2 linked regions of the Caldimonas brevitalea genome follow. The protein of the gene in region 1 interacts with the protein of each later gene in a pairwise test. Links are inferred from orthologs where the notes say so. Each region holds a gene or a part of one and is shown in the gene's direction. Other genes may lie near its edges.

Region 1 (3,254 bases):
GCGCCGGCGACCAGCAAATGCCTTCGCCGAGGATCGCGGCAGCTGGCCAGACGGGTGTGACGGGGCCGAGCAGTTGCGGGCGGGGGCAGGAGACGGAGGCCATGGTGCGGGGTCCTGGGCTGTACGAAGTGGCGAGCGTAGCGGCCGCCACGACGTGTTGCCTGACGCGGCTTGCGCAGCGCTGCGCGCCTTCGCGGCCCTGGGTGGGCCGGCGGGCACGCATCGAGCGACCCAGGAGGCGGCGCTGTGCCGGCGGCCGCCGGTGCGCGAACTGGCGGACGGCAGGCTGCCCCAGCCGGGTGGCGCGGCCGCTGCGCAGCGCGGGCAGTCCAGCGGCATACAATCAAATGTTCATCTTACGTCCCTGGAGACCCCTGTGTTTATCTCTGAAGCCTTTGCTCAGGCCGCCCCTGCCGCCCAACCCGGCGCCGGGTCGTCCCTGATGAGCATGCTGCCGCTCGTGCTGATGTTCGTGGTGTTGTACTTCATCATGATCCGGCCCCAGATGAAGAAGCAGAAGGAGCACAAGGCCATGATCGAAGCGCTGGCCAAGGGCGATGAGGTCGTGACCGCCGGCGGCGTGCTCGGCAAAGTCTCGAAACTCGGTGAAACCTATGTACACGTCGACGTGTCGAACGGGGTCGAGATCCAGGTGCAGCGCAGTGCCGTGGTGCAAGTCCTGCCGAAGGGCACGATCGGCAAGTAACGCCGCCGCCCAGCGTCCTTCCGGGCCTGCCGCGCGGGCCCGTGCACAGCCTTAAGGCAAAAGAGTCGTCATGAACCGCTATCCTTGGTGGAAATACGCGATCCTGGTGGTCGCGGTGCTGGTGGGGCTGATCTATGCCCTGCCCAACCTCTTCGGCGAAGCCCCCGCCGTGCAAGTCTCGAGCGGCAAGGCCACCGTCAAGGTCGACGTGGACCTTGAAGCGCGCGTCTCGCAGGCCTTGCAGCAGGCCGGGCTGCAACCCGATTTCGTGCAGTTCGAAGGCAATTCGGTCAAGGCCCGGTTCGCCGACACCGACGCGCAGCTGAAGGCCAAGGACGTGCTCAGCAGCGCGCTCAACCCCGACCCCGCCGACCCCGCCTACATCGTCGCGCTCAATCTGGTGCCGCGCTCGCCCCAGTGGCTGGCGGCGCTGAACGCGAGGCCGATGTACCTCGGCCTCGACCTGCGCGGCGGCGTGCACTTTCTGATGCAGGTCGACATGAAGGCGGCGCTGACCAAGCGCGCCGAGGGCCTGACCGCCGACGTGCGCTCGATGTTGCGCGACAAGAACATCCGGCACGGCGGCGTGACCCGCAACGGCAACGACATCGAACTGCGTTTGCGCGACGCCGAGACGCTGGCCGCCGCACGGCGCGTCATCGAAGACCAACTGCCCGACCTTGCGATCACCGAGACGCCCGAAGGCAGCGAGTTCAAGCTGAGCGCCCGCCTGAAGCCAGATGCCGCGCGCCGGGTGCAGGAACAGGCGCTGAAGCAGAACATCACCACGCTGCACAACCGCATCAACGAGCTGGGCACCACCGAGCCGGTGATCCAGCAGCAGGGCCTGGACCGTGTCGTGGTGCAGCTGCCTGGCGTGCAGGACACGGCACGCGCCAAGGACATCATCGGCCGCACCGCCACGCTCGAAGTGCGGCTGGTCGACGACAGTCCCGAAGCGGCGTCCGCGGCGGCCGGTGGCGGCCCGGTGCCGTTCGGCACCGAGCGGTATGTCGAGCGCGGCGGCGGCCCGCTGATCGTCAAGCGCCAGGTCATCCTGACCGGCGAGAACCTCACCGACGCGCAAGCCGGCTTCGACGAGCAGCAGCAAGCCGCGGTGCACCTGACGCTCGACGCCAAGGGGGCCCGCATCTTCCGCGAGGTGACCGGTCAGAACATCAACAAGCGCATGGCCATCCTGCTGTTCGAGAAAGGCAAGGGCGAGGTCGTGACCGCCCCGGTCATCCGCTCGGAAATCGGCGGTGGCCGGGTGCAGATCTCCGGCAGCATGAGCACCCAGGAAGCGAACGACACCGCACTGCTGCTGCGGGCCGGCTCGCTGGCGGCGCCGATGGAGATCATCGAAGAACGCACCATCGGCCCCGCACTCGGCGCCGAGAACATCGACAAGGGTTTGAAGAGCGTGGTCTACGGGTTCATCGCGATCGCGGTGTTCATGTGCCTGTACTACGGCCTGTTCGGCGTCTTCTCGACCGTCGCGCTGGCCGTCAACGTGCTGCTGCTGGTGGCCTTGCTGTCGATGCTGCAGGCCACCCTGAGCCTGCCCGGTATCGCCGCCATCGCGCTGACGCTGGGCATGGCCATCGATGCCAACGTGCTGATCAACGAACGCGTGCGCGAGGAATTGCGCAACGGCAGTGCGCCGCAAACGGCGATCCACACGGGTTACGACCGCGCCTTCGCCACCATCCTGGACTCCAATATCACGACGCTGATCGCCGGCGTGGCGCTGCTCGCCTTCGGCTCCGGCCCGGTGCGCGGCTTCGCGGTGGTGCACTGCCTGGGCATCCTGACGTCGATGTTCTCGGCGGTGTTCTTCTCGCGCGGGCTGGTCAACCTGTGGTACGGCCGCCAGAAGAAGCTGAAGAAGGTCTCGATCGGCCAGGTGTGGCGGCCGGGCGGTGAACAGCAGGTCGAGAAGGCCTGACAACACCCACTGCAGCCCCACCGCAACGCAAGCAAGCCCATGGACAAGGACCGGGCCGACACCGACGCACGCAGCGCATGCCGGTGGCGCCCGTCCTTCACACAATAGTTAGCCAGGACTCCGGCAGATGGAATTCTTCCGTATCAAGCGCGACATCCCGTTCATGCGGCACGCGCTGATCTTCAACATCATTTCGGTGCTGACCTTCGTCGCCGCAGTGTTCTTTCTGATCACCCGCGGCTTGCACCTGTCGATCGAGTTCACCGGCGGCACCGTGATGGAGCTGCAGTACGCTCAGGCGGCCGATCTGGCCAAGGTGCGGCACAGTGTCGAGTCGATGAACTTCGGCGAGGTGCAGGTGCAGAACTTCGGCACCTCGCGCGATGTGCTGATCCGCCTGCCGCTGCGCGGCGACGTGAAGCAGGCCGAGGTGGTCGGCAAGGTGTTCGGGGCGCTGTGCCAGGCCGAAAACGGCAAGGTCGAACGCCGCCAGGCGACCACCGAAAAGGGCGAGACGGTCAGCGGCGAGGTGTGCACGACCGGCAGCGCCGAGCCGCTGCGGCTGCAGCGCAGCGAGTTCGTCGGCCCGCAGGTGGGCTC
Region 2 (3,419 bases), 2.9 Mb from region 1 along the record:
CGACGCCACCCATTCGCCGATGTTTCACCAGGTCGAAGGCCTGTGGGTGGGCGAGAACGTCAGCTTCAAGGACCTGAAGTCGGTCTACGTCAATTTCCTGCGCGTGTTCTTCGAAACGGACGACATGCAGATCCGTTTCCGGCCGAGCTACTTCCCGTTCACCGAGCCCAGCGCCGAGATCGACATGATGTTCAACAGCGGGCCGCTGAAGGGCCGCTGGCTGGAGGTGTCCGGCTCGGGTCAGGTGCACCCGCAGGTGATCCGCAACATGGGCCTGGACCCCGAGCGCTACATCGGCTTCGCGTTCGGCTCCGGCATCGACCGTTTGGCCATGTTGCGCTACGGCGTCAACGACCTGCGACTGTTTTTCGACGGCGACCTGCGCTTCCTGTCGCAGTTCAAGTAGTAAGAGGTCCGATCCATGCAATTCCCAGAATCGTGGTTGCGCGAATTCTGCAATCCGCCGCTCGGCACCCAAGCGTTGGCCGAACTGCTGACGATGGCCGGCCTGGAGGTCGAAGAACTGCGCCCGGTCGCGCCGCCGTTCAGCCGCATCGTCGTGGCGCGGGTGGTCGAAGTCGCCAAGCACCCCAACGCCGACCGCCTGAACGTGTGCCAGGTCGACGCCGGCACCGGCGAGACGCTCAACATCGTCTGCGGTGCGCCCAACGTGCGCCCCGGTATCAAGGTGCCTTGTGCACTCGTCGGTGCAGAGTTGCCGCCGGGTGATGACGGCAAGCCGTTTCAGATCAAGCTGGGCAAGCTGCGCGGCGTCGAGAGCCAAGGCATGCTGTGCTCCGCGCGCGAGCTGAAACTGTCCGAGGACCACGGCGGTCTGCTGATCCTCGACGACGATGCGCCGGTCGGCCGCGACATCCGCGAACACCTGCGCCTCGACGACACGCTGTTCACGCTCAAGCTCACGCCCAACCTGGCGCACTGCCTGAGCGTTTACGGCATCGCCCGCGAAGTCTCGGCGCTGACCGGGGCGCCGCTGCGGCAGCCCGAGTTCCCGCCGGTGCCGGTGCAGCACGACACGCGTCTGCCCGTGCGCATCGAAGCGCCCGACCTGTGCGGCCGCTTCTCCGGTCGTGTGATCCGCAACGTGAACACGCAGGCCAAGACGCCGGCGTGGATGGTCGAGCGGCTCGAGCGCTGCGGCCAACGGTCGGTGACGGCGCTCGTCGACATCTCCAACTATGTGATGTTCGAGTTCGGCCGTCCGTCGCACATCTTCGACTTGGACAAAATTCATGGCGGGCTGACGGTGCGCTGGGGCCGTGCGGGCGAGCGTTTGCAATTGCTGAACGGCAACACCATCGAAGTCGACGACAAGGTCGGCGTGATCGCCGACGACCAGGCGGTCGAGTCGCTCGCCGGCATCATGGGCGGCGACGCCACGGCCGTCTCGGACGCCACCCGCAACATCTATGTCGAAGCTGCGTTCTGGTGGCCCCAGGCGGTGGCCGGCCGTTCGCGACGCTACAACTTCTCGACCGACGCCGGGCATCGCTTCGAGCGCGGCGTCGACCCGGCGTTGACCGTCGAGCACATCGAACGCATTTCGCAGCTGGTGCTGGAGATCTGCGGCGGTGAAGCGGGCCCGATGGACGACCAGGTGGTGCGCCTTCCGCAGCGGCCGCCGGTGTCGCTGCGGGTCGAGCGTGCCGCCAAGGTCATCGGCATGCCCGTCACGCAGGCCCAGTGCGCGGAGGTGTTCCGCCGCCTCGGGCTGGCCTTCACCGAGGCGCCTGGCGTGCTGACCGTCACGCCGCCCAGCTGGCGCTTCGACCTGCAGATCGAAGAAGATCTGATCGAAGAGGTGATCCGGGTGGTGGGCTATCCGCAGCTGCCCGACACGCCGCCGCTCGGCCCGGTCGTGCCCCGGATACAACCCGAGGCGCGGCGCAGCCTGCATGCGGTGCGGCATGCGTTGGCCGCGCTGGACTACCAGGAAACCGTCAATTTCAGCTTCGTCGAAGAAGCCTGGGAACGCGATTTCGCGGGCAATGCCCAGCCGCTGCAGCTGTTGAACCCCATCGCCAGCACGCTGAGCGTGATGCGTTCGTCGCTGATCGGCAGCCTGGTGCAGGTGCTGCGTTTCAATCTGGCGCGCAAGGCGGGCCGCGTGCGTGTGTTCGAGATCGGTCGGGTGTTCCTGCGTGACCCGGGCGTGGCCGAAAGCGACACGACCGTCGCCGGGTTGCGCCAACCTTTGCGCGTGGCAGGCCTGGCCTATGGCTCGGCGGCCGAGCTGCAATGGGGGCAGGGCGATCAGGCGGTGGACTTCTACGACGTCAAGGGCGACCTCGAAGCCTTGCTGACGCCGCTGTCCTTGCGCTTCGAGCCAGCCGATCACCGGGCCTTGCACCCCGGCCGCGCGGCCCGTGTGATGCTGGGCGAGCAGCTGGTGGGCCACGTCGGTGAACTTCACCCGCGCTGGCGCCAGCGCTATGAACTGCCGCTCGCACCGGTCGTGTTCGAGCTCGACGCGGACCTGCTACAGCAACGCCCGCTGCCGAACTACAAGCCGATCTCGCGCCAGCAGCCGGTGCTGCGCGACATTGCAGCCATCGTGCACGACCAGGTGGGCCATGACGCCTTGATGGCGGCCATCGCATCCGCGCCGACAGACGGCCTCGTGCGCGACGCCCGCGTGTTCGACATTTACAAGCCTAAGACCGCCAGCGCCGACATCGCGGAGCATGAGCGCAGCGTGGCGGTCCGCCTCGAGCTGTTGGCGGACGACAGCACGCTGACCGACGAGCGCATCGACGCTGCGGTCAAGGCCGTCGTGGACAACTTGGCGGCGCGCGTCGGCGCGCGTCTGCGCGGTTGAGATCGGGAGCATCCATGGAGCGAGCCATCCTGCCGTCGATCGAGACGCCCACCCTGACCAAGGCCGAACTGGCCGATCTGCTGTTTGAACGCCTCGGGCTGAACAAGCGCGAGTCGAAAGACATGGTCGAGGCCTTTTTCGAGATCATCCACGCCAGCCTGGTGAACGGTGAAGACGTGAAGTTGTCCGGCTACGGCAACTTCCAGATCCGTCGCAAGGCGCCGCGGCCCGGGCGCAATCCGCGCACCGGCGAGGCGATCCCGATCAAAGCGCGCAACGTTGTCACCTTTCACGCAAGTCACAAGTTGAAGGGTGTCGTGCAAGGAGACATACCCGCCGGGGAGGAGTTCGAGTAAAGTCTGAGTTTCTCTCCCAATCTTGTTGATTTCAATGGAGAAAGCGCTTCCCGCCATTCCTGCCAAACGCTACTTCACCATCGGTGAAGTGAGCGAGCTGTGTGGCGTCAAGCCGTATGTGCTGCGCTATTGGGAGCAGGAATTCACGCAGCTCAAACCGATGAAGCGCCGCGGCAACCGGCGCTACTACCAGCACCACGAGGTGCTGCTGATCCGGCGCATCC

What was found.
Region 2: the proteins of secD (region 1) and pheT interact in binary tests that used the Escherichia coli proteins (3 or more experiments, as listed by UniProt). The link is inferred for Caldimonas brevitalea from one-to-one orthologs.

What each region holds. Positions count from the first base shown.
Region 1 is NZ_CP011371.1:612,190-615,443, forward strand. What follows is about bases 275-3,215. They hold secD (protein translocase subunit SecD), read left to right. Parts: upstream 275-776; coding sequence 777-2,654; downstream 2,655-3,215. Other genes in these bases: yajC (preprotein translocase subunit YajC), read left to right, coding at 377-706; secF (protein translocase subunit SecF), read left to right, coding at 2,782-3,215. Also shown: AAW51_RS02675 (SMP-30/gluconolactonase/LRE family protein), read right to left, coding at 1-103; more of secF, read left to right, coding at 3,216-3,254. UniProt on the Escherichia coli protein: Part of the Sec protein translocase complex. Interacts with the SecYEG preprotein conducting channel. SecDF uses the proton motive force (PMF) to complete protein translocation after the ATP-dependent function of SecA.
Region 2 is NZ_CP011371.1:3,470,488-3,473,906, reverse strand. Bases 25-3,130 are described here. They hold pheT (phenylalanine--tRNA ligase subunit beta), read left to right. Parts: upstream 25-421; coding sequence 422-2,839; downstream 2,840-3,130. Other genes in these bases: AAW51_RS14830 (integration host factor subunit alpha), read left to right, coding at 2,854-3,130; pheS (phenylalanine--tRNA ligase subunit alpha), read left to right, coding at 25-406. Also shown: more of pheS, read left to right, coding at 1-24; more of AAW51_RS14830, read left to right, coding at 3,131-3,195.